4 regions of the Arthrobacter agilis genome follow, and region 1 is predicted to be linked to each of the others. Evidence: predicted binding sites of a transcription regulator. Region 1 holds the regulator's gene; each other region holds the start of a gene.
What was found. Region 1 encodes HrcA, which represses chaperone genes, less so after heat shock. Its sites were predicted from a motif close to TTNGCACTCGNNNNNNNCGAGTGCNAA; they were not measured.

Region 1 (7,459 bases):
GACGACGACCGCAGGACGTGTGGTCCGAGGCGCGCCGTCCGGGCTCCGACGGCGCGGAGCTTCCCCAGCTCGGCGTCGCTGATCCCGCCCTCCGGGCCCACGACGACGGCGGTCGACGAGGGCGCGTCCAGCACACCGGAGGTGCGCAGCGCCGTCACCTGAGCCGCCAGGGAGGTCTCCGCGTCCTCGTGGAGGACGACCATGCGGTCCACCGACGCCGCCCAGGTGGCGAGCCCGGAGGTGTCCACCACGCCGTGCACGTCGGGGACGAACGAGCGGCGGGACTGCTTGGCCGCGGCGCCGACGAGCGACACCCACTTCTGCCGGCCCTTCTCCGCCTTGTCGCCGCGCCAGCGGACGATGCTGCGCTCGGCATGCCACGGTACGACGGCGTCGACGCCGAGCTCCGTGGCGGCTTCGACGGCCTGCTCGTCGCGGCCGCCCTTCGCCAGGGCCTGCACGAGCACGAGGCGATGGAGCGGTGCGGGGTCCTGGCCCGCCGTCTCCACCTCGAGGTCGACCGTCCCCGTCCCGACCGCGGCGATGACGCCGCCGATCCGGTAGCCGGCGCCGTCGGACACGTCGATCCGCTCGCCCGCGGTGAGCCGTCTCACGGTGGCGGCGTGGCGCCCCTCGTCCCCGCCGAGGACGAACACGGTGCCGGGTACGGCGGACCGGACGGTCTCACCCGGACCGAAGAAGAGGGGCCGCGTCATGGTCAGCGGTTCCCGAGGCGCTCCCGGAGGCGCGCGAAGACGCCCGAACCGCTGCTGGCGAGCTGTCCGTCCGTGTACTCCTCGCCGCGCAGCTCCGCGAGCCGGCGCAGGAGCTCCTCCTGCTGGTGGTCGATGTTGCGTGGGGTCTCGACGTTGAGGTGGACGCGGAGGTCTCCCCTGCCCTGGCTCCGGAGGTGTGTGACGCCGAGCCCGCGCAGCGTCAGGATCTCCCCCGACTGCGTCCCGGGCTTGATGACGAGCTCCTGGTCGCCGTCGTACGTGTCCAGGTGCACGCTGGTGCCGAGCGCGGCCGCCGTCATGGGGACGCTCAGGGTCACGTGCAGGTCGTCGCCGTCGCGCAGGAAGGTCGAGTCCGTGTTGACGCGGATCTCCACGTACAGGTCGCCCTGCGGCCCGCCGGCGATCCCGGCCTCGCCCTGCCCGGCGAGCTGGATGCGCGTGCCGGTACCGACGCCTGCGGGCACCTTGATGGTCAGGGTGCGGCGCGCGCGGATGCGGCCCTCACCGCTGCACTCGTGGCAGGGGCTCGGGATGACGGTGCCGTAGCCCTGGCAGGTACCGCAGGGGGCACTCGTCATGACCTGGCCGAGGATGGACCGCACGGCGCGCTGGACCTGGCCGGAGCCGCCGCAGATGTCGCAGGTGCGGACGGAGGTGCCGGGCTGGCAGCAGCTGCCGTCGCACGTGGGGCAGACCTCCGCGGTGTCCACCTCGATCTTCTTGTTGGCCCCGAAGACGGCGTCCTTCAGGTCGATGCGGACGTTGATCAGGGCGTCCTGCCCGCGGCGGGTCCGCGTCGGGGCTCCGGCCTGCTGGCCGCCGCCGCCGAAGAAGGTCTCGAAGATGTCCTGGAACGCGAAGCCGGAGCCCGAGTAGCCGGCGCCGTACCCGTTGTCCGTGCCGTTCTCGTTGCCCGTCGTGTCGTAGACCCTGCGCTTCTGGGGGTCCGAGAGCACCTCGTAGGCGTGCGTGACGCGCTTGAACTCCTCGGCGGCATCGTCCCCCGTGTTCACGTCCGGGTGGAGCTTGCGCGCCAGCTTGCGGTACGCCTTCTTGATCTCCTCGCCGGTCGCACCCTGCGCCACACCGAGGACCTCATAGTGATTACTCACTCGTGCACATCACTTCCTGTTGGAGACTTCTGTCTGCTGCTCGCCGGAACCGGCGGAAATGCCTGGGTGCCCCGGAGGGCACTCGCCTACTCCTCGAGGATCCTCGAGAGGTAGCGGGCGACGGCGCGCACGGCGGCCATCGTCGTCGGGTAGTCCATGCGGGTGGGCCCGAGGACCCCGAGCTTCGCGCCGGCGTCCGGCCCGTAGCCCGTGGCGACGACGGAGGCCCCCGACAGGCCCCCGTAGGGGTTCTCGCTGCCGATCCTCACGGAGATGCCGCGGGCGTCGTACTCCATCTCGGACAGGAGCCTCAGCATGACCACCTGCTCCTCGAGCGCCTCGAGGATGGGGCCGATGCTCAGCGGGAAATCCCCGGTGGAACGGGCGAGGTTCGCCGTCCCCGCCAGCAGGATCCGGTCGTCACGGCCGAGCCCTGCGAGCTGTTCCAGCGCCCTGATGATCGTACCCCCGTGCGCCCTCAGTGCGGGAGGCAGTTGCGCCAGGGCGACACCGAGTTCGGCGGGCAGCCCGGACAGCTTCACACCCGACACCGCGGACAGGATCCGCTGCCTGAGTTCCGCGAGTTCGGCCTCCTGGATCGCGGCCGGGGTCCGTACGATGCGCTGCTGGACGGTGCCGTTGCTGGCGATCAGGACGACCAGGATCTGCTGCGGGGCGAGCAGCACGAACTCGATGTGCCGGACGGACGCTCCCCCGACCCGGGGGAACTGGACGACGGCGACCTGGTTGGTCAGCTGTGCCAGCAGGCGCACGGTCCGGTCCATGACGTCGTCGAGATCGTCGGCGCCTTCCAGCAGCGTCTGGATCGCCTTCTTCTCGGGAGCCGAGAGCGGCTTCACCTCGGAGATGCGGTCGACGAACAGGCGGTAGCCCTTGTCCGTGGGGATGCGGCCCGAACTGGTGTGGGGAGCCGCGATGAGGCCCTCCTCCTCGAGGACGGCCATGTCGTTACGGATGGTGGCGGACGAGACGCCCAGCCGGTGGCGGTCCACGAGTGCCTTGGAGCCGACGGGCTCCCGGGAGTGGACGTAGTCCTCGACGATGGCCCGGAGTACCTCCAGGCGTCGTGGTTCGCTCATTCCTGACTCACCTCCGGGTCTGTTCCTCTCCATGCGGGTGCGTTCTGCGGGCGGCCCCGAGCGGTTAGCACTCGACACACCCAAGTGCCAAGTCTAGTACGTGCGGGCCGATTGTTAGCATTGGGACCCGGGCAGCGGCAGACCGCCGCAGCCCTCACGGGAAGGACGCGCACGGCATGGACTACGGCTGGGGAGCACAGGACATCGCGGCTCCGAAGCGGGTCAGCCTGCCCGACGTCCCGGTGGAGAAGGACATGGTCCTCGAGGACGTGCAGAGCGGCTTCGTCGGCGCCGTGGTCCGCGTCGAGAAGTCAGGCGGGCTGCACGTCATGGTGCTCGAGGACCGGCGCGGGAAGAAGCGCACCTTCAGGCTCGGTCACGGGTTCCTCCTCGACGGCGATCCCGTGCACGTCGTCGCGCCCGTCCTGCGCGCCGCCCCGGCGTCCACGCGCACCGCCTCCGGATCGGTGCGGGTCGACGGCGCCCGTGCCCGGACGGCGCGCGCCAGCAGGATCTGGGTCGAGGGCCAGCACGACGCCGAACTGGTGGAGAAGGTCTGGGGCGACGATCTCCGGCTCGAGGGGATCGTCGTCGAACCGCTGCACGGGGTCGACGACCTCGAAGGGGCCGTGCGCGCGTTCGCGCCCGGCCCGGAGCGCAGGCTCGGGATCCTCGTCGACCACCTGCTGCCGGGGACGAAGGAGTCGCGGATCGCCCAGCAGGCGATGACCGTACCCGGCGCCCGCAACCACGTCCTGATCGTGGGCCACCCCTACGTGGACGTCTGGCAGGCGGTGAAACCGGCTGCCCTGGGGCTCGACGCGTGGCCGGTGGTCCCCCGCCACCAGGACTGGAAGACGGGCATCCTCGCCGGCCTCGGCTGGCCGCACCACAACCAGGCAGCCGTCGCACACGGGTGGAAGCGGATCCTCGCCGGCGTCAGCACCTACGCGGATCTGGAGCCCTCCCTGCTGGGCCGGGTCGAAGAGGTCATCGATTTCCTGACCGCCCAGCCGGGGACCGCCTGAGCCGTCCGGCCCCCGCCACCCCGTATCCTTGAAGCACACTCCCGGGGGAGAGTTCCCGCCAGCCACCAAAGGAACCGAAGTTGTCCAACACCGCCGACCACCAGCACCACGGCCGGAACGAGTCCCGTCCTGCGTTCGAGGGGACGCCCGCGACCGCCCTCCCCCTGACGGCCTCCGAGGACCGCCAGTACGCCACGCTGGCACATTTCGGCGGGATCCTGGGGTTCATCCCCTCGCTGCTGATCTACCTCATCTTCAAGGACCGTGGCCCCTTCACGGCGCAGGAGTCGAAGGAGGCGCTCAACTTCACGCTTCCGCCCACCATCCTGGCCCTGGTCGCGTGGCTCCTGTCGCTCCTGCCGGTCATCGGCGGTGTCTTCGCCGTCGTCAATGCCCTCATCTGGGTCGTCATCGCGATCTTCTCGGTCAGCGCGGGCATCCAGGTGAATCGCGGACGCCCGTACCGCTACGCCCTGAACCTGCGCCCGATCCGCTGAGCGGCCGGCACCCCTGACCCGGCGCGGCGCTCGCGTCCCGCAGCGGGGGTGGCGGACCGGCCAGGCCTGGCCGGGACAGCACCCACCTCCTGTGGTCCGCACTGGATCCGCGCGGCGCCTCAGTCCGGCAGGAGCCGGCGCACCACGGCGTCGGCGAGCAGCCTGCCGTTGAACGTCAGGACCAGGCGGCCGGCGAACGCGGCGGCCGGGTCGACCAGTCCGTCGGCGATCAGGCCGGCGACGGCCCTGCGTCCGGTCGCCGTCAGGGACTGCGTGGACAGCCCCTCGCGCAGCCGCACGCGCAGCATGACGTCCTCGACGTAACGGTCCTCCGCCGACAGCACCTCGCGGCCCGCCGCGGGTGACCGCCCGGCGCCCAGTGCGTCCGCGTAGGGACGGGGATGCTTCACGTTCCACCAGCGGGTCCCGCCCACGTGCGAGTGCGCGCCCGGGCCGGCTCCCCACCAGTCGCTGCCCCGCCAGTAGGCGAGGTTGTGGCGGCACTCGTCCGCGGGCGTACGTGCCCAGTTGCTGACCTCGTACCAGTGCAGACCGGCGGCCGTGAGCATCTCCTCGGCGAGGGCGTACTTGTCCGCGTGGTCGTCGTCGTCGATGGGCGGGACCTGGCCGCGCCGGATGCGCGAGGCGAGCCTCGTTCCGTCCTCGATGATGAGGGCGTAGGCGGAGATGTGGTCCGGTCCGTAGGACAGGGCCGTGGCCAGGGTGGTGCGCCAGTCCTCCAGCGACTCCCCCGGCGTCCCGTAGATCAGGTCGAGGCTCACGGCCAGTCCGGCGTCGCGGGCCCACTGCACGGCCTGCGGGACGCGCTCGGGCGCGTGCGTGCGGTCGAGCACCGCGAGGACGTGCGGCACGGCCGACTGCATGCCGAAGGACACACGGGTGAAGCCGGCCTCCCGCAGGGTGCGCAGGGACTCGGGGGTGACCGAGTCGGGGTTTGCCTCGGTGGTGACCTCCGCGTCCGGGGCCAGCCCCCACGTGGCACGCGCCGCGCGCAGGATCGAGGCGAGGTCCTCGGCCGGGAGCAGGGTGGGGGTGCCTCCGCCGAAGAACACGGTGGACAGCGGGCGGGCGGGCACGCCGGAGGTCTCCAGCACGCGCGCGCCGAGCTCGATCTCGGCGAGCACGGAGCCCGCATAGGCGTCCTGGGATGCTCCCCCGCCGAGCTCCGTGGCCGTGTAGGTGTTGAAGTCGCAGTACCCGCACCGGACGGCGCAGAACGGGATGTGCACGTAGAGGCAGAAGTCGCGCTCGAGCGCACCATCTGCCGCCGTGGGCGGCAGGAGTCCGTCGTCGGGCGCCGGCAGGCCGAGCGGCAGCGCGCTAGGCATGCCGGCTCGCCGCCTGGGAACCGTTCGGCATCACTTCTTGGCTTTGTCCTTCGACTCGTCGGATGACAGGGCGGCGATGAAGGCCTCCTGGGGGACCTCGACGCGGCCCACCATCTTCATGCGCTTCTTGCCCTCCTTCTGCTTCTCGAGGAGCTTGCGCTTGCGGGTGATGTCACCGCCGTAGCACTTGGCCAGGACGTCCTTGCGGATGGCCCGGATGCTCTCGCGCGCGATGATCCGTGCCCCGATCGCGGCCTGGATGGGCACCTCGAACTGCTGGCGTGGGATGAGCTCGCGCAGCTTGCCCGTCATCATCACGCCGTACGCGTAGGCCTTCTCACGGTGGGTGATGGCACTGAAGGCGTCCACCTGCTCACCCTGCAGGAGGATGTCCACCTTCACGAGGTCTGACACCTGGTCGCCGTCGGCCTTCCAGTCGAGGGACCCGTAGCCACGGGTCTTGGACTTCAGCAGGTCGAAGAAGTCGAAGACGATCTCCGCCAGGGGCAGGCGGTACCGGATCTCGACCCGGTCCTCCGAGAGGTAGTCCATGCCCCCGAGGACACCGCGGCGCTGCTGGCACAGCTCCATGATGGCGCCGACGAACTCGGACGGCGCCAGGATGGTGGCGGACACCATGGGTTCGCGTACCTCGGCGATCTTGCCCACGGGGTACTCGCTCGGGTTGGTGACCTTGAGGACCCGCTTGTCTTCGAGCGTGACCTCGTACTCGACGTTGGGCGCTGTGGAGATCAGGTCGAGGTTGTACTCCCGCTCGAGGCGTTCGCGCGTGATCTCGAGGTGCAGCAGCCCGAGGAAGCCAACCCGGAAGCCGAAGCCCAGCGCTGCGGACGTCTCGGGCTCGTAGACGAGCGCGGCGTCGTTCAGGGTGAACTTCGCCAGGGCGTCGCGCAGCACGGGGTAGTCGGTGCCGTCGAGCGGATAGAGGCCGGAGAAGACCATCGGCTTCGGGTCCTGGTAGCCGCCGAGCGACTCCGAGGCGGGCTTGGCCAGGTTGGTGACCGTGTCGCCGACCTTCGACTGGCGCACGTCCTTCACGCCGGTGATCAGGTACCCCACCTCGCCGACGCCGAGGCCCTTGGACGGCTGGGGCTCGGGTGAGCTGACGCCGATCTCGAGCAGTTCGTGGCTCGCGCGGGTGGACATCATCTGGATGCGTTCGCGCGGGCTCAGCTTGCCGTCGACGACCCTCACGTAGGTGACGACGCCGCGGTAGGTGTCGTACACGGAGTCGAAGATCATGGCGCGGGCCGGCGCGTCCGGGTTGCCGGTCGGTGCGGGGAGGTCTCGGACGATCTTGTCCATGAGGGCCTCGACGCCCATACCGGTCTTGCCCGACACCTTCAGCACGTCCTCCGGCTCGCCGCCGATCAGGCTCGCGAGCTCCGCCGCGTACTTCTCGGGCTGGGCGGCCGGCAGGTCGATCTTGTTCAGCACGGGGATGATCGTGAGGTTGTTCTCCATCGCGAGGTACAGGTTCGCGAGGGTCTGGGCCTCGATCCCCTGCGCGGCGTCGACGAGCAGGATCGCGCCCTCGCAGGCCGCGAGCGAGCGGGAGACCTCGTAGGTGAAGTCCACGTGCCCCGGGGTGTCGATCATGTTCAGCGCATAGGCG
Region 2 (7,459 bases), 170 kb from region 1:
GATTCTCGTTGCAGTGCGGAGCCGTTCGTCGGTCAATGCACCCCTCGAATGGGCTGCTCGTCGTGCGCGCGCCGCCGATCTGCCGCTCATGCTCGTTCACGCGGTTCCTGCTGCCGACTCGATGCCGCCCGGGACGTGTTACGCCGACGTGGTCACCGCGGGCCGCAGAATGCTGCAGGATGAAGCCATTCGGTTGTCCACTGACTATCCGAGCGTGCGGGTCAGCACCTACCTCCACTGCGGGGACGTCGTCCATGCCCTGCTCGGGCTATCAGCCGGTGCGTCTCTGCTCGTCGTGGGCGCGGACCGGGTGAACACCCTCACTGGTGTCTTCCAGGGCTCTGTAGCCATTCAGGTGGTGTTGGGGTCACTCGCTTCGGTCCTGATCATCCCGACCGGTCCACGCGGTAACAGCGAAAAGAATGGTACCGCCCACGGGCACGTCGTGGTGGGTGTCGATGGTTCTGCGGAGTCCAGCGCGGCCCTGACCCGGGCAGCTGCCGAAGCACATCGGCTAGGTGCTGCGCTGCGCGTGATTGCGGCAGTGAGACCTGCATCGCCCCCAGCCGAAACCCTGGTGGTCGATACTTCGGCGATGCTTTCGGCGATCCACGCCGCCTATCCGTCCCTGCGCGTGAGTTGGATCGTGGACGCGCTGCGCACTCCGGCCCGGGCCCTGATGCGACACAGCCCGGATGCCGCCCTGTTGGTGATCGGCCGCCACGGGCGCGGCGCCACAGCAGGAATGGGAATCGGCTCGGTCACCCACACCCTGCTACTGCGACCGCCCTGCCCCATGCTCGTCATCACCCTGCCCGACCCTGCGCCGCTGGCCGAGCCGAAAACTGAGACTGCCCTCGATGAAGTACACCGGCCCCCGCTGGCATTGACGTGACCACTAACGAGGAGTCCCGTTTGTCCCGGATCCTTTAGAAGCGGCGGCGCAAGACCCGCTCCTTCGACTGTGTGCGGATCTTCCGGCACGACTGGCAACCCCACTGAACATGACTGGGAAGTGCACTCGTGCCCAAGTTTCCACGCTCCGTCCCACCGAGGTGCTTCATTGAAAGACAACGTCCCGCGCTTCAACCTCTTGTCACGCCACAAGGTTCTGCCGGTAGACGACGTGAGTCAGGGAATCCTACGGAGGTCCCGCGTCGGTACATCCTGCTGTGAGGTGATGAGAAGTCCAGTGCAGGTGGCCAACACATCCTCCAATGCGCGACGAATCCACACGACCGCTTCAGTGTTCGCATCCGCATCCGCATCCGCTGACGGCCGTCCGGCCAAATCGGCCACGACGTCATTCAAGACGTCAATGAGGTCCTCCACCTTCCGTAGCTCGCTACGCGCATCAATTGGATTAATCGGGGCTGCACCCCGTGCTGAAACCTCTGCATCCTTGCCCAGGACCGGCAAATGCGCCGTGGCGTCATCACAACCTGTTCCGTTGTCGTTCATGGAAGTAGCCTTCGCTCGCGGACAATTAGCAACCATTCGACGACGGGACTAGGCATTCCACAACGGGTCTGCGGTGCCGGCAACGTCTCGCATCCCATTGCTGGAAGGGGCGTCACCACGACGTGGCTCCCGAGCGACGATACCTAATAGAAGTGGTGAAGGCAGCACAACGTGCGATCCCCCCTCGGGCGAGACGGGCTGGCCCACGGCGGTAGCTAGCACCTAGATCGGGTGCAGCTAGAGAGTGCAACCTTCGCTACCGGCGAAAGCGCCGGGGTCGCCGTTGCTGAGATCAGCCTGAATTATGGTGGGTTCCAGCTGAGTGAGACCGTCAATCCTCCGGGAGTGGATGGGTGCAAGGATCGGCGGGTCGAGGTGTTGGTGCCTGGGCAGGCTCGTACCATCCCGCCCGCAGGAAGGGTCTGGCTGAACCCCACCGGTACACCGGTGGTTCCCGCCGACTGGGACCAGTCATTGGCCCACGCCCTGGGGGTCTTCTACAACGGGATCTCCACCGGCAAAGACTGGCGCGGACGACCCATTACCGGCGCGAGCTTCCTGCTGTGCTTCAACTCCCATGACCGGTCAGTGACCTTCACGCTGCCACCGGCCGAATACTTTCCGAGATAGGAAGTGGTCCTGGGCACCGCCCGCAGAAGCGCCAGCACCGGTGTGACAGCAGCCGGAACAGACCTTGAGGTGACGAGCAAATCAGTCCTCATCCCCCCGCGCCTGCACAATCCCCAGCCGAAGCCGCCCCACTTCGCAGCCGCGGCCCTCGCCGCCCTCACCGCCAGGGCAACCGGAAACACCGGCACCGGCTAGAGGAGATCGTCTTACTGTCCAGGCAATACAGAACGATGCCCAGGGGAATGACCTGGCGGGCTGAGCGGAACGAACGGCCGCGAGGAGTGAAGGATTCCGCTACCCGGGCAGACCGCTGCCCGCACAGCTCTGCGGGTACGGGCAAAAGGCCATACTGCTTGAACTGCCAGCACCCCCCGGTGCACGCGAGGGGAGGTACTGGCAGTTGGGAGAGGGGTGATCTTACGCTTCGGCGCCTTCCTGACGTCCGTCGTCGGACTGGGACGCCTCGATGGCCGTCGACTCAACCGGAGAAGAAGACTCTCCGCTGACAATCTCGATCTTGCGCGGCTTGGCGCGCTCACTGACGGGGATCATCACGCTCAGGACGCCGTTCTCGTACCGGGCGGAGATGCCCTCGGTGTCGACGCCCTGGCCCAGGTTGAGCTGGCGGAGGAACGAGCCGCTCTCGCGCTCACGGGTCAGCCACTTGACGCCCTCGGCACTGCGCAGCGTGCGCTCCGCGCGGATGGTGAGGAGCTGGCCGTCCACGTCGATGTCGACCGATCCGGGATCGATGCCCGGAAGATCCGCCGAGAGGATGTAGTGGTCCTTCTCGCGGTAGAGGTCCATCGGCATGAGGCGCAGTCCGGGGCGGCTCTCGAGGAGGGCGCCGGCAACGCGGTCCAGCTCGCGGAATGGATCGAACTTCATGGCCACTGGAAACAACTCCTTCGCATATGCCACCGGTAGGTGGAGTACTGAAGGTTGAGCGTCCTTCGCTCAACTACGAAAAATGTTAGCACTCGACCCCTGCGAGTGCCAGACCGTGGTGTCGGCATAACGAGCCTGATCTTCAGGTGCCGCTCGTCGTCTGCCTTGCTCCCGTTTCGAGCGGCGAACAGGGCCCCACGTGCTGAACGCAGGTCGGGCGGAAAAGCGTCCACGAACTGTTTTTGGTCGTAAGCGAGACGTTTTGGTCAATCGGGCCACACTATTATCGTGGAGGACGCAATCACCAAGGAGGGTTTCAGTGGCATCCTTGGGGATCTTAATATGTCGTCCTACCTTTTGACCTGCGAAAAAGCACCGAGTGGCTGGAGGCACCCGTGGATCCCGTACCTCCCATTACCGAGCTCGGTGTGATCATCGGACGCACGAAGGGCTTCCTGCTCACAGAACAAACCGCCCAGCACGCCGTAAACGAACTAGCCGAGGCCGCCCGGAGCGTCATCGACCATGCTGAGGGTGCGGGAGTCTCCCTGGTTGCAGGCGGGGAGCGAACCAGCGTCGGATCTACCGACTCCTACGTGTTGGCCGCCGACCAGCTCCAGTACAAGCTGGGGGAAGGGCCATGCCTGACCGCCTGGGCCACAGGACAGGCGCAGATCATCGATGACACGACCACAGATGAAAGATGGAAGTTTTGGAATGCCGCGGCCGCCGAAGCCGGTATTCGCTCCTGCGCGACCTCCCCCCTGATCCGAGGCAAGGAATCCATCGGGGCACTGAAAGTCTACGCACGCTCACCGAACGCATTCACGCCCGCTGATACTCAGGTACTCGCCCATCTTGCTACCGCCGCCGCAGCCCTGCTCGGGCACATCCAGGCCAGCGACACACCCCAGCGCATCAACGCCGAGGTGAGTCACGCCCTCAACAGCAAGAGCACCACCGACATTGCCCGGGGCATCATCATGGAACGCCACAACTTCGACCCCGATGAAGCGCTTGAGCACATGCTCGGTCTAGCCGTTGATGCCCGTATGACCATGGCCGATGTTGCAAGGACCATCATGGCCCGACACGACCCCGGGACCTTCCACATCATGGATGGCAGCTGATGCACGGCGAGCAGGATCACGGCGATCCCGGTGCCAACTCTCAGAGCGAGCCCGGTGATGCCCTTCACCGGGAAACCGGAGATGATGCCGGAGCTCGGAAAAACAGAGACGGAAACGGGGCCAATGCCAGTGTTGGCACCACGAACAGCAACAGCACCAGAAACACCCGCAGGAGCGCCGAACAACGTCTTCTAACCACCAGGGCAATCCACGAAGCGGAACTCACAATCGCCGATGTGTGGCTGCGCTACTTCTCTTTCTCCGGCGCCGTCGCGGAATACGAAGTCCACGCCTACTTACAGGGACTAATCAATCTGCCCCGCCTGCAACGCGACCTCCTCGCGCAGGCAGTGAACGAACTGATCGATGAGCAACCCGACCCGCGCAGGGCTCCTTCCGACGCCGACTTCGACGACCTTCCAGGAGACGACCTCGACGATTGAGAGCTGAAGGACGCGAGGTGCCTGTCAAACCTGTTGAATGACTCAATCACGGGCGCATGGGATGAAGTCCTGACCATCGACGCCGACGATGCCAACAACCTTCAGGACCTGCTGTCCTCAGCCGAGGCCGTGTACTACGACGTTCAACGCCGGACCCTGATGTTCGGCGCCACAACAGCCGGCCACCACTAACACCCGCCCGCTTTCGGCACTGAGTACCTGCAGGAGAACAACAGTCCGACATCGGGAAGGGACCAACAGACGTACCAAGCTTCATTCTCAACACACAGAATTCATGAGTGCCTCTCACGAGAGGCACTCGCAAAATAGCCATGCTGCGCCTGAACTACGTCCTGCCTGATTCGAGCGCGTCTATCGCGTCCAGAACCACCAGCGATGGCAGGTCAGCTACCGCGGCGACAGTGGCAAGCGGTTCTCCATGGCTGATCGCAGATCTGACAGCGGCTTGAAGTTCAGTCGCATGGAAGGGATCCGTGAGGTGGCCACCGTCCACGGCAGGAGTGTTGGATCGCGCAGCGCTGACTACTCGTTCGAGGTCATCCGAACCCATGGTCCCTCCCAGTGGCGTCGATGCTTGCTTTAGTCTCCACTGTCACTGTGCAGCTACGAAATAGCGAGCAAAAGGTCGAAGTCCTTGCCGGATTGCCAATGAGGGGGTGGGAGGCATGCGGGTGCTGACTGTCGAGCCCCTAGCAACAGGCTGGCCAATGATGACCTCGCACTGGGGGTTGACGGCTAGGAAGGTGAATGGCAGAGCGCATTGCGGCATGAGACCCACGCCGCATTGTGTGCGTTGAGCACGCGGTAGCACATAAGAACCCCGTCGAAGCCCTGGTCCCGGAAGGCGGGTTGTTCGACTCCGTCGAAGGGAGCTAGCTCCGCCCCAACGATCCCGTACTTCACATACAGGGGAGACGCCGCCGTCAATGATCAGCTCAAACCCGCAATACACGGGTTGTCGCGACACGATCCCGAACCTTCCGGCTGCCCCCTCACGCCGAAACTCTCCCGCCGATTCTCTCCGCTTTTCTCAAACGCACCCCCAGCAAGACATCAGCGCCCGAGCCGCCAAGAGACTGAGCAGCCCAAAACCTCGGTAAACAGCCCACGAACACCACTTAGCAATCGTCAGAAGAGCCGGGCGGTAGAGAAGAGGCCGGACCACCACAGTGGTCCGGCCCTCCGCTGACGGGATGGATCTACTTCTCATCGCCGTCTTTGCCGTCGAAGGTGGCCTTCGCCTTGTCTTTGGCCTTATCGGCTAGTCCATCAAGGTCCGCCATAAGGTGAGTCCTTCCGTCGAATCGGTCCGCGGTCCTGTCGTGGGCTGCAGCAGTGTGACCCGACCATGGTGTACTCACGCGGCGATAGGAGCCAGGGTGGTGCCCTTTGGCAGAGAGAACCCCATACGCAACCGGGTTGCTACCCTAAAGTAGTAAGCCTGCTGATAAACCAGTGCGGGAATCACAGCTGGGTGATGCGACGGCAACCCACAGCTTGGGCGGGACTGCCGGCATGGAAGGTTCTGGATATGAGCGCGCGGATGCAGGTTGAACAGTTGAGGAAGGTTCTGTCGGAGACGGGACTTACTCTTCAGAGTGTTTGGGTCAGCTACTACGGCTTGGGTGGGGCTGTCTCGCGCTTCAAGCTCGAGGCGTACATGGCAGGGATGTTGGTGCTGCAGGACGTTGAGTGCGACATACTGGCCGACGCGACCAATGAGTTGCTGTCCGGAATCGGTGCGACGAGCCGGATCAGCCGTTACTCTGACGACGTCCCGGCCGTATCAGCGGGGGACTCCCGACGTGATCTCGGTATAGCGGGAGCTTTCCTGTTTACCGCTCAGGAGCAGGAACAGGAACGTCTGCACGCGGTGACCCGGACCCAACTGCTAGACACGGCGCAGGAGGACCGGTTCGACCGGATTACCCGGGAAGCCAAGGAGTACTTCCAGGTCAGCTCCGTCATCGTCGCGCTGATCGATGATCGCCGGCAGTTCCTAAAATCCGTCATCGGCTCGGTCGAGCAGAACATGCCGCGGGAAATTTCGTTCTGCAACGCGACAATACGTACCGCCGGGCCGCTCATTGTCCGGGACGCGCTCGAGGATGAGCGTTTCAGGGAGAACCCGCTGGTGCTGGGCGAGCCCTACATCCGTTTCTACGCCGGCTACCCGTTGCGGGGCCCGGGCGGATGGACGGTCGGCACCTTGTGTGTAATCGATCAGCAACCGCGGGAGTACTCCACACGCGATGGCAGGAAGCTTCGCACCCTCGCCCGGCAGGTCGAGGACGAAATCAACGGTCAACGGCTCCTGCCGGACTCCGGTGAGGAAACTTCATCGGATGCAAGCCAGGAGACGCAGCAGGACCGCGGCCAGGGCTCGGGTCAGTAATCGAAGTGCGTGCGGACAGGTCCTGTCTGTCCGAGGGACGCCAAGAGGTTGGCTGCGAGATCCCGCAGTTTGACGTTGCGTCCCTGGGAGGCCGCGCGGAGGATGGTGATCGCTTCGTCCTGGCTGCACCGGTTCTGGCCCATGATGGCTCCAACCGCGAGGTCGATTTCTGTTCGGGATTCCATGGCTGCACGCATATGGCTGGCACTCTCGCTGAGGGTCGCGATGCGCACGGCGAGGCGTAGGGATTTGGAAGCATCACGGGCGAAGCCTTCGGCGACGGCGATACTCGTGTCCGTAAACGCGTTCGGTTCGGTGGAGTAGAAGTCCAGACCCGCGCTGGTGCCGGCTTCAAGCCGGATGGGGATACCCAACGCCGAGCGGATTCCGTGGCCCGCGATGGCCTGGCGGTATTCGGGGAATCGGGTTTCGGTGAGGAAATCCGGGATGTGCACGGTATAGCCCTCGCGGGCAGCCCGGAGGCACGGTCC
Region 3 (7,459 bases), 1.5 Mb from region 1:
CGCGCTGATCGGCCAGGCCCAGCAGGGCCGCCTCTCCGCCGTGCCGAGGCCGTACGAGTACTACCGCGGCTTCTGGCAGGAGTTCGTCGACGCCGGCATGGGGCGCTTCTACTTCGTCTTCGAGGACGGGAAACCCTCGGTCGGTGCGTTCGTCATCCTCTACGGCCGGAAGGCCACCTACAAGGACGGCGGCTCCCTGCCCAAACGCAACCAGTACGGGGATTCGCACCTCGTCCAGTGGGAGGCGATCCTTGATATGAAACGCCTCGGCGCCCGCGAGTACGACTTCTGCGGCACCCCTCCGGCCAGCCGGCTCAAGGACAAGGACCACCCGCAGTACGGGCTCGGGATGTTCAAGACGAGCTTCACCAAGACGGTGACCGACTTCGCAGGATGCTACGACGCCATCGTCCGGCCCCGCACCTACCGTGTGTGGCACTCCATCGGCGAACGTGTCGCCCGGCAGATCCACTGGCGCCGTCACCGGCAGCCTTTCTACTAGGCCTCCCAGGCCACCCGAACCACCGGAGGGACGATTCAAGAGGTGCTCGCATGACAGACGGCCATCGTGAGGAACCGGTGGAGGGCCACTCGCCCACCACCAATCCGTCGCCCGTCGCCGAAGCCCTGCCCGTCATCCGGCGTCCCTTCGATCCGAGCGACGACGAGAAGAGCAGGCTCGCTGCGGGCAAGGGCGACGGCGGAAAGCCTCCGAAGGCCCCCATGCCGCCGCGGCGTCCGGCCGCCGCTCCGAAGGGCCCACGCCAGGGCCGGCAGCGGCAACCCGTTGCGCGGCCGACCGACGCGCTGCCCACCACGCCCCGTAGCGTGCCGTCGTCGACCCGTCCCAACGCGGCCGCCCGCACCATGCTCCGGCGCCTCGTCCAGGGCGAGGCCCCGCCCACCCAGGCCATGAGCATCGTGGAGCGGCTCGCCGGGAGCCCGTATGCGAACCCCATGATCCACGTCGGCGGCCCGGACGCCAGTGCACGCAAGGCCCTGGACTTCGCGCTCAACCTCGCCGAGACCATGTTCCGGTACGGCGCGGGAGCCCTCGAGGTCGAGAGCAGCATCATCGCGGTCACCGCGGCCTTCGGCCTCGACCACATCGAGGTGGACATCACCAACCAGTCAGTGGTGATCAACTATTCGGCGAGGGACCAGACGCCGACGACCGTCCTGCGGGTGGTGCGCTCCTGGACGAACAACTACGCCGGCCTCACGGCCATCCACCGGCTGGTCTCCGACATCGCCGACGGCGGTGTCTCGCGCACCGAGGCCGCGCAGCGGCTCGACGAGATCATCCACCGGCCCAAGCCCTTCCCGCGCTGGATGGTCACGGGGGCGTTCGGGATCTTCGCGGCAGCCATCGTCGCGTTCGTCGGCGGGAGCCCGCTCGCGTCACTGATCGGGTTCGCCAGCTGCATCCTCGTGGACCTGGTCAGCCGCAAGCTGGGCGAATGGCGCGTACCGGAATTCTTCTCGGTCGCGACGTCCTCCGCACTCGTCACCCTCATCGCGCTGCTGTTCTGGTGGCTGCACGTGCCGATCTCGCCGGCCCTCGTGGTGGTGGGTGGCATCCTCCTGCTCCTGCCCACGGGCCGGCTCGTCTCGGCGACCCAGGATGCCATCAACGGATTCCCCGTCACCGCCGCGGGCCGGTTCCTCTCCGCGGTCCTCGTCTTCGCCGCCCTCGTGGCGGGCATCGCCGTCGCCCTGGTGGCCGGAGCAGCGCTCGGCATCCCCGAGCTGGAGGTCCTCGAGTCCTCGGGCAGCCGGTATCCGTGGCCGGTGGTCGCCGTGCTCACCTTCGTGGCCGTGGCCATGATCTGCGTCGCTGAGCAGACCGACGTGAAGCTCGTGATCCCGACGTCCCTCGTGGCCGTCGCGGGATACCTCCTGATGATCAGCGCGATGACTGCGGGCGTCGGCTACCGGCTCGCGCCGGCCCTGGCCGCGATCCTGATCGGTGCGCTGTCGCGCGTCGTGGCACTCCGGCTCGGTGCTCCGCAGCTGGTCGTCGCGGTCCCGGCAGTCCTGTTCCTGTATCCGGGACTGACCATCTTCCGCTCCATGTACATGCTCACCATCGACTCCGAGGTGGCGAGCGACGGCGCGTTCGGCCTCTTCAACGCCCTGACGATCGTGCTGGCGGTCGCCGCGGGGGTCGTTCTCGGGGACAACCTCGCCAGGCCCTTCACGCGGAAGCTGAGCTCCAACGAGCGCCAGCGGAACCGGCGGCGGTAGGCCCGAGCGGGTGGCACCGACGGTTGGACCGGATCAGCGCCGGATCAGCGCCGATTCAGGCGCCGGAGGTGTCCGCCGCCGTGTGCGACCAGTCGATCGGGTCGGCTCCCTGCTGCGCCAGGAGCTCGTTCGCGCGGGTGAACGGTCGTGAGCCGAAGAATCCGCGGGAGGCGGAGAGCGGGCTCGGGTGCACGGACTCGACGGTGGGCGTCGCGCCGAGCAGCGGCTTGAGGCGCAGGGCGTCCTTGCCCCAGAGGATGGCCACGAGCGGGCCGCCCCTGGCCACGAGTGCGCCGATGGCCGCGTCCGTCACCAGTTCCCACCCGATCCCGCGGTGCGAGGCGGTCTCGCCGGCGCGCACCGTGAGCACCCGGTTGAGGAGCAGGACGCCCTGCTCCGCCCAGCCGGACAGATCGCCCGTCGCGGGCGGCGCGGAGCCGGTGTCGGAGGCCAGCTCACGGTAGATGTTCACCAGGCTTCGCGGGATGGGGCGGGTCGCAGGGTCGACGGCGAAGCTCAGCCCGACGGCGTGGCCCGCCGTCGGGTACGGGTCCTGGCCCACGATGACGACGCGCACGCGGGCCAGCGGAGTGGTGAAGGCACGGAGGATGTGGTGAGCCTCGGGCAGTACCTGCCGCCCCTTGTCGAGATCGGACCCGAGGGACTCGGCGAGCTGGTGGAGGACCGGTTCGACAGGCTTCAGGGCCTCGGCCCAGTCGGCGGGGAGGAGGTCGCCGACGTCGGCCGGTGCCGCGAACGGGAAGGCCGAGGCGTTGGGTGAGGGAGCCGTGGTCCCGGCTCCCTTCCGGGCTCCGCGGGCCTTCGTCGTACTGCTCGCGGGAGGCGTGTCGGGAAGATCGAAGAGTGCGCCGTCATCGTGGGTCATGGCCCCATTCTCGCGCCCCCATCAGGGCCCCGCTCCCGGAATGACACCCGTGTAATTCCGCTCTACCATGGGAGGACAGTTGTGCCGGCAGACGGAAGGCGGTGGCGCGATGGTGGAGCCACAGAGCCACCCGGAACACCCGGCCTCCGGGCAGGATCCGAAGCCGGCCCTGGGGGACCGTGAACAGCGCATGCTCGCCCTCGAGCGCGAGTGGTGGAAGTACTCCGGTGCGAAGGAGCAGGCCATCCGCGACCTGTTCAACATGTCGGCCACGCACTACTACCAGGTGCTCAACGCCCTGATCGACACCGAGGCAGCCCTCGCCCACGACCCCATGCTCGTGAAGCGGCTGAGGCGCCTGCGATCCACCCGCCAGAAGGCACGCTCCGCCCGACGCCTCGGCGCGGACATCTGATCCAGCCCGCCACGGTCCACGAGCGAAGGACAACCTCATCCATGACTGATCACCCACGGGACGAGTTCGACAAGGTCCCGGAGGCTTCCGCGCGCCAGGGCGTCCACCGGGAGCGGCTCATCCCGGCACGTTCGAGTGGGCTGGGCCTCAAGATCACGGTGGGGGTGCTCGCTCTCCTGATCGGCCTCGGCGCCTACTTCCTCCTCCCCAGGCTGGGCTTCACCGGTGGGGGCGACGGCGCTGCAGCCGTGCTGCCCAGCAGCGCACCCAGCGCGTCGGCCACCCAGGACGATGCGTCGTCCGACGAGCCGTCGGCCTCGACCGGAGCCACCGCCGCGGATGACGGCGACGCGACCGACGAACCGGATGCGGACGCGACGACGGGTGCTGACGAGGCCGACCTCGATCTCGCCCAGACGGTCAACGTCCTCAACGGCACCGGTTCTCCCGGACTGGCGTCGGTGGCCTCGGCGCGTCTGGCCGCCGAGGGCTGGGTGTCGGCGCTGCCGGGGAACTGGGCCGGCGCACCGCTGGACACCTCCGTGGTCTTCTACAACGGGGAGGAGCAGCGGGCGGCCGCCGAGGCGGTGGCGGCGGACCTCGGCATCACCGACCTCGCCGACAGCCCCGGGATCTCGCCGTACATCTCCGTGGTGCTCGGCCCGGAGTTCCAGTAGGCATTCCACGTGGTGCCGGTTCGGCCGCGGCTGCTACCGGGGGCTGTAGCCGGGGCCGCGCTCGCGACCGGCGGCCGTAGCTAGGACCGGAGCTGGAACCCGGGCCGTGACCGGCGGCCGAAGCCGGGACTGTGACCGGGCCGCTGTTGTGAGCACGGCTGCGACCGGCAACCGTAGCTGTGAACGAACCTGAACCGCAGTTGTGACTGCGGCCGTGACCGGCGGCCGAAGCCGTGACTGTGACGGGCCGCGGTTGTGAGCACGGCTGCGACCGGCAAACGTAGCCGTGACCGGGACCGGAACCGCGGTTTGACTGCGGCCGCGGGTGCGACCGGGAGTGCGGCAATGACGGCGGCCGGGGCCGCAGCTGGGAGCGCGGTCGCGACCGGCGGGCAGGCCGCCCGCGCGACCGTCACGCCGCGAGCGTCACTCCTTGAGAGTCAGTCCTTCAGCGGCACGCCGCGAGCGTCCGTCCTGAACTGGTCGGATCCGACGAGGATCAGGATGCCCTCGATGAGTCCCCAGATACCGGCCGCGATGGCACTGAGCCCGAACGTCAGGAACACTCCGACGGTGGACAGGAGGACCAGGACGATACCGATCGTGGTGTAGCCGAGGTAGAACCTGTGGATACCGAGGGACCCGAGCAGGATCCCGAGGACTCCGGCGACCACGCGGGACTTCTGGGGCGCGTACGGCCGGCCGTACTGACCCTGCGGGTAACCGCCTTGGTTGTAGCCGCCCTGCGGGTAACCGCCCTGGTTGTACGGACCCTGCGGGTAGCCGCCCTGGGTCGGAGGGGACTGTGCGCCGGGCGCCTGCCCGTACGGGCTCTGGCCGTAGCCGCCCTGAGGGTTCTGGTCCTGCGGGTAGGGGCTCTGGGTAGGCATCTGTTGCTGGTACGGATCCTGGCCCGGGGTCTGCTGGGTGTACGGGTTCTGCACCGGAGGCTTGGACGCATACGGATCGGCGTCCGTAGCCGGTGTGTACGGTTTGGTGACCGGCTGCCGGGACGAGGTCGCGGCGTCGCCGGCGCCCGCAGGACCGGGGTAGGGGCGTCCTTCCGGACCGCCGCTGGAGTCCTGTCCCGGGGTGGTGGGGCTCCCGCTGGAGGCGGTGGCTTCCGGGTCCTGCCGCTCGGGCTGCCCGCCGGGCTGCCCGCCGGACTGCCGCTCGGACTGCCCCTCGGACTGACCGTCCGATTGTCTTTCGGGACCGCTTGCTGACGACGACACTGTGCCTCCCCTTGTGCTCGTGATAGGCCCAACCTATGCCCTCGATGCCCTCTGCGCTACGCCCCGGGTGCAACCGTTCGCCACACCGTCACAAGCACGCCGTCCAGGGGCGGGGCAGGTTGCACTCAGGTGGTGAGAGTGCTAATTATTGAGTTGGCACTCACGCGCGCAGACTGCTAAATCTGCGGGTGGCGAGTGAAGCAGGCAAACCTCTGTGGTGGGGGTGGCGCCCGGAACGTGAAAGAGATCGTTCAGGCGTCGTCCGGCCGTCGCGGGCACCGCACACAGGCAGCGCATTCAAGTGCTTCAGATGCAACCGTCCCGAAAGGACCTAAGCCGTTATGGCCAAGATCATTTCTTTTGATGAAGAGGCCCGCCGCGGCCTCGAGCGAGGGCTCAACATCCTCGCTGATGCCGTCAAGGTGACGCTCGGCCCCCGTGGTCGCAACGTCGTGCTCGAGAAGAAGTGGGGCGCCCCCACCATCACGAACGATGGCGTGTCCATCGCCAAGGAGATCGAACTCGACGATCCGTTCGAGAAGATTGGTGCCGAGCTCGTCAAGGAGGTCGCCAAGAAGACCGACGACGTCGCAGGCGACGGCACCACCACCGCCACCGTGCTCGCCCAGGCCCTCGTCAAGGAAGGCCTGCGCAACGTCGCTGCCGGAGCTGACCCGCTGAGCCTGAAGCGCGGCATCGAGAAGGCTGTCAAGGCCGTCACCGACGAGCTGCTCGCCTCCGCCAAGGAGATCGAGACCAAGGAGCAGATCGCTGCCACGGCATCGATCTCCGCCGGTGACACGCAGATCGGTGACCTGATCGCCGAAGCCCTCGACAAGGTGGGCAAGGAAGGCGTCATCACCGTCGAGGAGTCGAACACGTTCGGCCTCGAACTGGAACTCACCGAGGGTATGCGCTTCGACAAGGGCTACATCTCGGGCTACTTCGTCACCGACGCCGAGCGCCAGGAGACGGTGCTCGAGGATCCCTACATCCTGATCGTCAACTCGAAGATCAGCAACGTCAAGGATCTCGTCGCCGTTCTCGAGAAGGTCATGCAGTCCGGCAAGCCGCTGCTGATCATCGCCGAGGATGTCGAGGGCGAAGCCCTCGCGACCCTCGTGGTCAACAAGATCCGCGGCACCTTCAAGTCCGTCGCCGTCAAGGCTCCGGGCTTCGGTGACCGCCGCAAGGCACAGCTCGCCGACATCGCCATCCTCACCGGTGGCCAGGTCATCGCCGAGGAAGTCGGCCTCAAGCTCGAGACCGCTACCCTCGACCTGCTCGGCACCGCGCGCAAGGTCGTCGTGACCAAGGACGAGACCACCATCGTCGAGGGAGCCGGCGACGCCGACGCCATCGCCGGTCGCGTGGCCCAGATCCGCGCCGAGATCGAGAACTCCGATTCCGACTACGACCGCGAGAAGCTGCAGGAGCGCCTGGCCAAGCTGGCCGGCGGTGTCGCAGTCATCAAGGCCGGCGCAGCCACGGAGGTCGAGCTTAAGGAGCGCAAGCACCGCATCGAGGACGCCGTCCGCAACGCGAAGGCAGCCGTCGAGGAAGGCATCGTCGCCGGTGGTGGCGTAGCCCTCATCCAGGCCGGCGCCAAGGCGTTCGCCAACCTCGAGCTCTCGGGCGACGAGGCGACGGGCGCGAACATCGTCCGTGTCGCCATCGATGCTCCGCTGAAGCAGATCGCCTTCAACGCCGGCCTCGAGCCGGGCGTCGTCGTCGACAAGGTCCGCGGCCTGCCCGCCGGCCACGGCCTCAACGCGGCCACCGGCGAGTACGAGGACCTCCTCGCCGCCGGCGTCAACGACCCCGTGAAGGTGACCCGCTCGGCACTGCAGAACGCGGCGTCGATCGCAGGCCTGTTCCTCACCACCGAGGCCGTCGTGGCCGACAAGCCGGAGAAGGCAGCTCCTGCCGGCGGTGGCGACGACATGGGCGGCATGGGCGGCATGGGCGGCTTCTAGCCCTCCCGGCGCCACCCGCCACC
Region 4 (7,459 bases), 1.8 Mb from region 1:
CTTGTGCTGGATCGCGCGGCGCGGCACCCAGTCGGGGGCGTTGTCGTCGATGTTCTTCTGGAAGAACATCTCGCCCGGCTCCTCCGGCGTCCCGACGCCGTGCACCCAGCGCTTCCGCGTGACCGGCCGGTGCCGCGCGTGCCGGATGAGGTGCGGCGCGACGGCGGCGTAGTACGCGAGCACGTCCGCCTTGGTGGTGCCCGTGGCCGGGTAGAGCACCTTGTCGAGATTGGAGAGACGCAGCGTGCGTCCGTCCACGGTGACGGTCTGCTGCCGTGCCGTGCGCGGAGGAGCCATGTCCCCAGTCTTGACCGGATGCCGGGGACGGTCCAGTACCAATCGGCCGGGGCCGCCGGGTCCCGGCCCTGGTGCTAGTCCCCGAACTGCTCGCGGTACCGGGCGACGTAGGTGTCCCACAGCGCCGGGTCCTGGCCGAGGCTGCGCTTGTTGAGGAAGTCGTCGAGCCCGGCGATGGTGAGGTGCCAGCCGGCGGCCATGGTGGCCGAGTGCCGGGGGCTCCCGGGGGTCAGGAGGAGCACGAGCCGGGTGCCGTTGTCACTGGTGCGGGTGAGTTCCCAGCGGAGGCTGTCCCTCTCCCACGTGTAGGCGAGCACGGTGGGCCGCTCGGCCTCCAGCACCGTCCCGCGCAGGGGCTTCTGGTCGGCGTACCGGAACAGGATCTCCGCCTCGGCGCGCGGCTCGAACTCCATCTCGCACGGGAACCAGTACTTCAGCTTCTCGGTCTCCGTCAGGTGCTTCCACAGCACGGTCGGCGGGAACGCGAACTGGAATTCCAGGCGCAGGACGGTACTGCCGTCGTCGCTGGTGGACTTGCTGACGATGGGCTCTACGGTCTCGGAGGTCACCTCCCAAGTCTAGGGGTGGGCGGGCGGGGCCCTCTGGCACGCTAAGCCTGCTTGGTGTTCACTTGACCCATGAGAGCCATCTGGAAGGGTGCGGTCGCGTTCGGGCTGGTCAACGTGCCGGTCAAGGTCTACAGCGCCACCGAGGACCACGACATCCCCCTTCACCAGGTGCACGACGAGGACGGCGGCCGCATCCGCTACCAGCGCCGCTGCGAGATCTGCGGGGAGGTGGTCGACTTCAAGCACATCGACAAGGCGTACGACGACGGCGAGCACACGGTGGTGCTGACCGAGGAGGACCTCTCGTCCCTGCCGGTCGAGAGGAGCCGCGAGATCGAGGTCGTGGAGTTCGTGCCCAGCGACCAGATCGACCCGGTCATGTTCGACCGCGCCTACTACCTCGAGCCCGACAGCACCTCGACCAAGGCCTACGTCCTGCTGCGGCGCACCCTCGAGGAGACCGACCGCACGGCGATCGTGCAGTTCTCCCTCCGGCAGAAGAGCAGGCTGGCCGCGCTGCGCGTCCGCGGGGACGTGCTCATGCTCCAGACGCTCCTGTGGGACGACGAGGTGCGGGAGGCCTCCTTCCCGGCCCTCGAGGAGAAGGTGCGCATCTCCGCCAAGGAGAAGCAGATGTCGGCAGCACTCGTCGACTCCTTCTCCACGGACTTCGACCCGGAGAACTTCACCGACGACTACCAGGTCCAGCTGCGCACCCTGATCGACGCGAAGATCGAGAAGGGCGACACGATCGACACCGAGGAGACCTTCGGCGCGACCAAGGACGACGACGACGGCGACAACGTGCTCGATCTCATGGAGGCCCTCCGCCGTAGCGTCGAGAAGAACCGCGAGAAGAAGGCCGGGGCCACCAAGGCCACCGGCGCCTCGAAGAAGAAGGGCGCGTGATGGGATTCTTCACCGACAGCCTCGGGCGCCAGACCGTGGCGCAGAAACCGAACGCACCGATCCTCGGATGGGCGCTGTTTGGCGCCGCCTCCTTCATGGCCCTCGAGGAGCGGAACCGCGAGCGCCTCCGCCTCGCCAGCTCCGTCTGCCTGGGGGTGTGGGCCGCCCTCGAGGTGATCTCCGGGCAGAGCGGGTTCCGGCGGAGCTCGGGCGCGCTGACGCTCTCCTGGCTCCTGCGGAAAGTCCGGTAGCACGGCGGGCGCAGGCCCCTTGTCCAACCCCGACCGCAGGTTTAGCATGCTGACCGACGGCTCCATCGCCACCGTCGAGGATCCCGATGTCCTGGCCGCCGGCACATCCGTCCGTTCGTCGGAGGAAGCATGCAGCACGCGCTGGAGCTACGGGACCTGACCAAGCTGTACGGCACGCGCACGGCGCTCGACGCCGTGTCCCTCACCGTCCCGCCCGGCAGCGTGGTGGGGGTGATCGGCCCGAACGGGGCCGGCAAGACCACCACCATGCGTCTGATCCTCGGCCTGATCAGGCCGAGTGGCGGCTCGGCGACCGTCCTCGGCGCCGACCCCTGGCGGGCCGGACCGGACCTGCGCCGGCGGATCGGATACCTGCCGGGAGAGCTGCGGCTCGACAGCCGCAGCACCGGCGCGGACCTGCTCGAGCACTTCGGGCGGATCTCCGGCCCTGTGGACGGGCGCTTCCGGAGCGAACTGGTCGAACGCCTCGGCCTGGATCCGTCCCGCCGCGTCGGTACCCTCTCGAAGGGCAACAAGCAGAAGCTGGGGCTGGTCCAGGCACTCATGCACCGCCCCGAACTGCTCGTCCTCGACGAGCCGACCTCGGGCCTGGACCCCCTGGTCCAGCGCGAGTTCCTCGCCCTGGTGCGGGAGGCGAAGGCGGGGGGTCAGGCCGTGTTCCTGTCCTCCCACGTCATCTCCGAGGTGCAGCACGGCGCCGACCACGTGGCCGTCCTCCGCGAGGGCCACCTCGTCCGTTCGGCGCGCGTCGCGGACCTGCGCGACGAGGCCCCCCGTTCGGTGCGGCTCGAGATGGACCACCCCCTGACGCCGGCGCAGGCCAGGGCCCTCGACCTCGCGGGCCTGGAGATCCTCACGATGCATCCGGCACCCGGCACCCCCGACGGGCGCGTGGTCGTGGAAGGCCGCCTGTCGGGTTCGCCCGCGGCCCTGATCCCCCTCGTGGCCGAGCTCGCACCCCAGGACGTCGTCATCGAGGAGCCCGACCTCGAACAGGCGGTCCTCGGCCTCTACGCGCAACCCGTCCCCGTCCCCGCCGGAGCACGCCGTGGCCGCTAGCACCCTCCCCCTCGTACGCCACACCCTCCAGCGCTCCCGCGCCGGGCTGATCGGCTGGTCCGCGGGGCTCGTGGCGGCGAGTCTGCTCTACCTGCCGATCTATCCCTCCATGGGCGCATCGGGCCAGCTCCAGTCCGTCGTCTCGTCCCTGCCGCCGGAGCTCGTCTCCACCCTCGGCTTCGACATGATCACCACGGGCGCGGGCTACGCGCAGGCCACCCTCCTGGGGCTGATCGGTTTCGTCCTGCTGACCATCGCCGCGGTGGGCTGGGGAGCGGCGGCGATCGGAGGCGAGGAGGAGAGCGGCGCCCTCGAACTCACTCTCGCGCACGGTGTCACGCGCATCCAGGTGGCCCTGGAGGCCGCCCTCGCCCTGGCCCTCCGGCTCGCCGTCGTGTGCGCGGTGCTGCTGGCGGCCATCCTCGCGCTCGACGGACCCTCCGAACTCGGGATCCCGGCAGGCCATGCCGTCGCCGGGACGCTCGCGCTGTACCTGCTGACGCTGCTGAGCGGTCTCGCGGCGATCACCGCCGGCGCCCTGACCGGATCCCGGACGGCGTCGATCGCGGCGGGCGCGGCCGTAGCCGTCCTCGGCTACGCCTTCAACGCGCTCGGCAACCAGGCGGAGGCGGCGCGGTGGGTGAAGGACCTCTCACCCTACGACTGGGCCTTCACCCCGGCACCGCTCGCGAACGGGTTCGGGAACGGTGCGGGGGGCGCGATGGCGCTCATCCTCGGCCTGTGCGGCGTCCTGGTGGTGGCCGCCGTCGTCGGGCTGTCCCGCCGCGACATCGGCCGGTAAGCACTGCCCGGTAAGACGGCCGGTAGCACCGCCCGGTGGCGCCGCCCGGTAAGACGGCCGGTAAGACGGCCTGGTAGTCCTCCCGGGAGGACGCTACTGGCGGTACCCCTCCACCTGGCTGATGGGGCGGGCATCGGCCTCGCCCGGGTCCTCACCGGCGTCGGCCTTCGCCCGGCGCTGGCGGAGCAGGTCCCAGCACTGGTCGAGGTGCTCCTCCACCTGCTTCAGGCGTGCGGCGTGGTCCTGGTGCGCCTCGCCTGCGCCGGCGTCCTGCGGCTGCTCACGGAGCTCGTGTTCCTCCTGGACGAGTGCCTGGATGCGCTGGAGGAGGTCCTGGTTGTCCATCGTGCGGTCCCTTCGTCATCGCCGTCCCGGCGTGGGCCGGATGATCAGCAGGCTTTTCTTCAGGCTACTGAGGCCGCAGGCGGTTGGCCAGCACGAGCACCGGCAGATCCGTGCGGACCGGGAGGAGCGGCCAGGGGAATTTGGCGCGGCGCCCGGATGCCCTAAGCTGTTGGAGAACCAATTGCCTGTGTAGCTCAGTCTGGTAGAGCATCCGCTTCACACGCGGAAGGCCCGGGGATCGAGGCCCCGCGCAGGCACGAGGATCAGCCGGAGACGGCATCACAGAAGGCCCGTACCGATTCGTCGGTACGGGCCTTCTGCGTTGTGCGGTCCGATGTTCGTCGTGGGCGAACACCTCGAGGGTTAGCACTCGCAGGGGTCGAGTGCTAACATTTTTCGTAGTTGAGCGAAGGACGCTCAATCTTCAGTACTCCACCTACCGGTGGCATATGCGAAGGAGTTGTTTCCAGTGGCCATGAAGTTCGATCCATTCCGCGAGCTGGACCGCGTTGCCGGCGCCCTCCTCGAGAGCCGCCCCGGACTGCGCCTCATGCCGATGGACCTCTACCGCGAGAAGGACCACTACATCCTCTCGGCGGATCTTCCGGGCATCGATCCCGGATCGGTCGACATCGACGTGGACGGCCAGCTCCTCACCATCCGCGCGGAGCGCACGCTGCGCAGTGCCGAGGGCGTCAAGTGGCTGACCCGTGAGCGCGAGAGCGGCTCGTTCCTCCGCCAGCTCAACCTGGGCCAGGGCATCGACACCGAGGGCATCTCCGCCCGGTACGAGAACGGCGTGCTCAACGTGATGATCCCCGTCAGCGAACGCGCCAAGCCGCGCAAGATCGAGGTCATCAGCGGCGAGTCCTCGACGCCGATCCAGTCCGGCGCCGTGCAGGGCTCGGGCACCCAGGGCGCCGTCGAGTCCTGATCCCCTACCAGTACCCCCGGGCTTCCCGCCCGGGGGTACTCCGTCCCGGGGACCCCTTGCGGGGGTGCGCGCGGGCCACGAAGGATGGGGTCATGGACTTCACACCCAGCAGAGCAATCGTCACAGGCTCCGATTCCGGCATCGGCCGGGCCACGGCCATCGCCCTCGCAGCGGCGGGCTGTGATGTCGGCGTCACCTGGCACTCGGACCAGGAAGGCGCCGAGGAGACCGCGCGCCTCGTCCGGGAGAAGGGCGTGCGGGCCGCCGTCGCACAGCTCGACACCACGGACGCTCCCGCATGCGGCGACGTCGTCGACCAGCTCGCCGGGGAACTCGGCGGCCTCGACGTGTTCGTCAACAACGCGGGCGTCAACGGCGGCACCATGTTCATGGAGACCGACTGGGACACCTGGCGCGGCACCATGGGCGCCAATCTCGACGGCGCCTTCGTCTGCCTCCAGCGGGCCGCCCGCCACATGATCGACGGCGGCAAGGGCGGGCGCATCATCGCCGTCACCAGCGTCCACCAGGAGCAGCCCCGCGTGGGCTCGGCGGCCTACGACGCCTCGAAGCACGGGCTGGGCGGGTTGATCCGTACCATCGCGCTCGAACTGGCCGACCGCGGCATCACGGCGAACGCCGTCCTGCCCGGCGAGATCAACACCCCGATGAACGCCTCCGCGGACCAGGACCCCCGCACCATGGACCGCCCCGGGATCCCGGTGGGCCGGCCGGGAGCACCGGAGGAGATCGCCGACGTCGTCGCCTTCCTCGCCTCCGGCGCCTCCAGCTACGTCAATGGGGCGTCCTTCGTCGTGGACGGCGGGATGCTCCTCATGGGCCCGCAGGCCGGCTCACACCTCACGAGCGGGGACTGGCGCACCCTCTGAACCGGCCGATGTGAGGAATGCCACAGTTTTAACAGCACGTTCATGCGGCGTTCAGGAGAGGTGGCTAGCGTGAGGAGTCCCGATCCCCTGCGAAAGGCCCGCCATGGACACCCCCCTCCCCCCTGCCAGTGATGCCGACCTGCAGGACTGGTCGGGCTTCGAGCGTGGCGAACACGTCACCCTCCAGCACGCGGCGGGGACGCAGCTCCGCGGGGTGCTGGACATGAGGACCGACGATGCGTCGGTGGTGTGGATCCAGCTGAACGACGGCGGTGGCCGGCGGCTCGTGCACCGGGCCGACGGCTACCGGCTGCGGCGCGGCTGATCCGGGGGCGGATCATCCCGTCCACCTGATATCCGTCTTGGGTTCACCTTTTCGCCACCTGTAACGTGGCGAGGGTGAGAAACCGTGTGCCCCTGTCGCTGTCCCTCGCCGTCGTCCTCGGTCTCACGGCCTGCGGCTCCGACTACCCGCTGGGACCGGAGCAGGAAGCAGCGGCGCAGCGCGGGGACACGAGCCTGCAGGGCGCGGTGACCGGATCGGGATCCTCCGCGCAGGGACCGGCCATGGACGCCTGGCGCTCGGGCTTCGCCACCCTCTACCCGCGTGCGCAGGTGCAGTACTCGCCCGACGGCTCGGGTGCGGGACGGGGTGCGCTGCTCGCGGGTGCCGTCGGGTTCGCCGGATCGGACGCCTATCTCAGCGACGAGGAGCTCGCCGAGTCGACGCAGGCCTGCGGGCCGGGCGGTGCCTTCAACATCCCCGCCTACATCTCCCCGATCAGCATCGCCTTCAACCTGCCCGGGATCACGGAACTGGATCTCGACGCCGCCACCGTGGCCCGGATCTTCCGGGGGGAGATCGCGGTGTGGAACGACCCCGTCATCGCGGCCCAGAACCCGGGGGTCGAACTCCCCGCGCGGCCCATCTCGGCGGTCAGCCGGTCCGACGACTCCGGTACGACGGAGAACTTCACCGATTACCTGCATGCCGTCGTGCCCGAGGTCTGGACCGAGGAACCCGACGGCACCTGGCCCTCCGGACTCGAGAACGAGAACGCCAAGGGCAACGCTGGTGTGGTCAGCACCGTGGCCGCCACCGAGGGCGCGGTGACCTATGCGGACGATTCCGCCGTCGGGGACCCCCTCGGCCGCGTGTCCCTGAAGGTCGGGGACGCCTACGTCCCGGCAGGCCCGGAGGCAGCCGCGGCCGCCGTCGACCTCGCGTCCCGCGTTCCGGACCGTGCGGACTACGACATCGCACTCGACCTCGACCGGACCACCGGGGCACCGGGCGTTTACCCGCTGGTCCTGGTGTCCTACCACGTCTACTGCGCGCGTTACGAGAACGAGTCGACCGCCGCCGTCGTCCGCGCCTTCGG

Region 2: QFZ50_RS06165 (Hsp20/alpha crystallin family protein) is a predicted target of HrcA. The motif match lies at 3,065-3,091, and genes of this name have one in related genera.
Region 3: groL (chaperonin GroEL) is a predicted target of HrcA. The motif match lies at 5,614-5,640, and genes of this name have one in related genera.
Region 4: QFZ50_RS15910 (Hsp20/alpha crystallin family protein) is a predicted target of HrcA. The motif match lies at 4,617-4,643, and genes of this name have one in related genera.

Annotation. Positions count from the first base shown of each region.
Region 1 covers NZ_JAUSXO010000001.1:1,545,892-1,553,350, forward strand. Annotated here, with positions in the region: gene QFZ50_RS06985 (16S rRNA (uracil(1498)-N(3))-methyltransferase) at 1-716, opposite strand, end outside; gene dnaJ (molecular chaperone DnaJ) at 719-1,849, opposite strand; gene hrcA (heat-inducible transcriptional repressor HrcA) at 1,936-2,949, opposite strand; gene QFZ50_RS07000 (DUF3097 family protein) at 3,126-3,977, shown strand; gene QFZ50_RS07005 (DUF4870 domain-containing protein) at 4,058-4,474, shown strand; gene hemW (radical SAM family heme chaperone HemW) at 4,594-5,823, opposite strand; gene lepA (translation elongation factor 4) at 5,854-7,459, opposite strand, start outside.
Region 2 covers NZ_JAUSXO010000001.1:1,372,754-1,380,212, forward strand. Annotated here, with positions in the region: gene QFZ50_RS06145 (universal stress protein) at 1-895, shown strand, start outside; gene QFZ50_RS06150 (hypothetical protein) at 1,132-1,461, opposite strand; gene QFZ50_RS06155 (hypothetical protein) at 1,693-2,091, shown strand; gene QFZ50_RS06160 (hypothetical protein) at 2,161-2,286, shown strand; gene QFZ50_RS06165 (Hsp20/alpha crystallin family protein) at 2,509-2,979, opposite strand; gene QFZ50_RS06170 (GAF and ANTAR domain-containing protein) at 3,375-4,109, shown strand; gene QFZ50_RS06175 (hypothetical protein) at 4,109-4,552, shown strand; gene QFZ50_RS06180 (hypothetical protein) at 4,586-4,744, shown strand; gene QFZ50_RS06185 (GAF domain-containing protein) at 6,105-6,968, shown strand; gene QFZ50_RS06190 (GAF and ANTAR domain-containing protein) at 6,962-7,459, opposite strand, start outside.
Region 3 covers NZ_JAUSXO010000001.1:37,835-45,293, forward strand. Annotated here, with positions in the region: partial or broken gene QFZ50_RS00190 (lipid II:glycine glycyltransferase FemX) at 1-502, shown strand, start outside; gene QFZ50_RS00195 (threonine/serine exporter family protein) at 724-2,247, shown strand; gene QFZ50_RS00200 (uracil-DNA glycosylase) at 2,303-3,133, opposite strand; gene QFZ50_RS00205 (DUF3263 domain-containing protein) at 3,243-3,548, shown strand; gene QFZ50_RS00210 (LytR C-terminal domain-containing protein) at 3,590-4,225, shown strand; gene QFZ50_RS00215 (TM2 domain-containing protein) at 4,666-5,115, opposite strand; gene groL (chaperonin GroEL) at 5,802-7,436, shown strand.
Region 4 covers NZ_JAUSXO010000001.1:3,372,263-3,379,721, reverse strand. Annotated here, with positions in the region: gene QFZ50_RS15950 (ATP-dependent DNA ligase) at 1-297, opposite strand, end outside; gene QFZ50_RS15945 (SRPBCC domain-containing protein) at 372-866, opposite strand; gene ku (non-homologous end joining protein Ku) at 936-1,775, shown strand; gene QFZ50_RS15935 (hypothetical protein) at 1,775-2,026, shown strand; gene QFZ50_RS15930 (ABC transporter ATP-binding protein) at 2,156-3,106, shown strand; gene QFZ50_RS15925 (ABC transporter permease subunit) at 3,096-3,908, shown strand; gene QFZ50_RS15920 (DUF2630 family protein) at 4,002-4,253, opposite strand; tRNA gene QFZ50_RS15915 (tRNA-Val) at 4,437-4,510, shown strand; gene QFZ50_RS15910 (Hsp20/alpha crystallin family protein) at 4,729-5,187, shown strand; gene QFZ50_RS15905 (SDR family oxidoreductase) at 5,280-6,077, shown strand; gene QFZ50_RS15900 (hypothetical protein) at 6,181-6,402, shown strand; gene pstS (phosphate ABC transporter substrate-binding protein PstS) at 6,477-7,459, shown strand, end outside.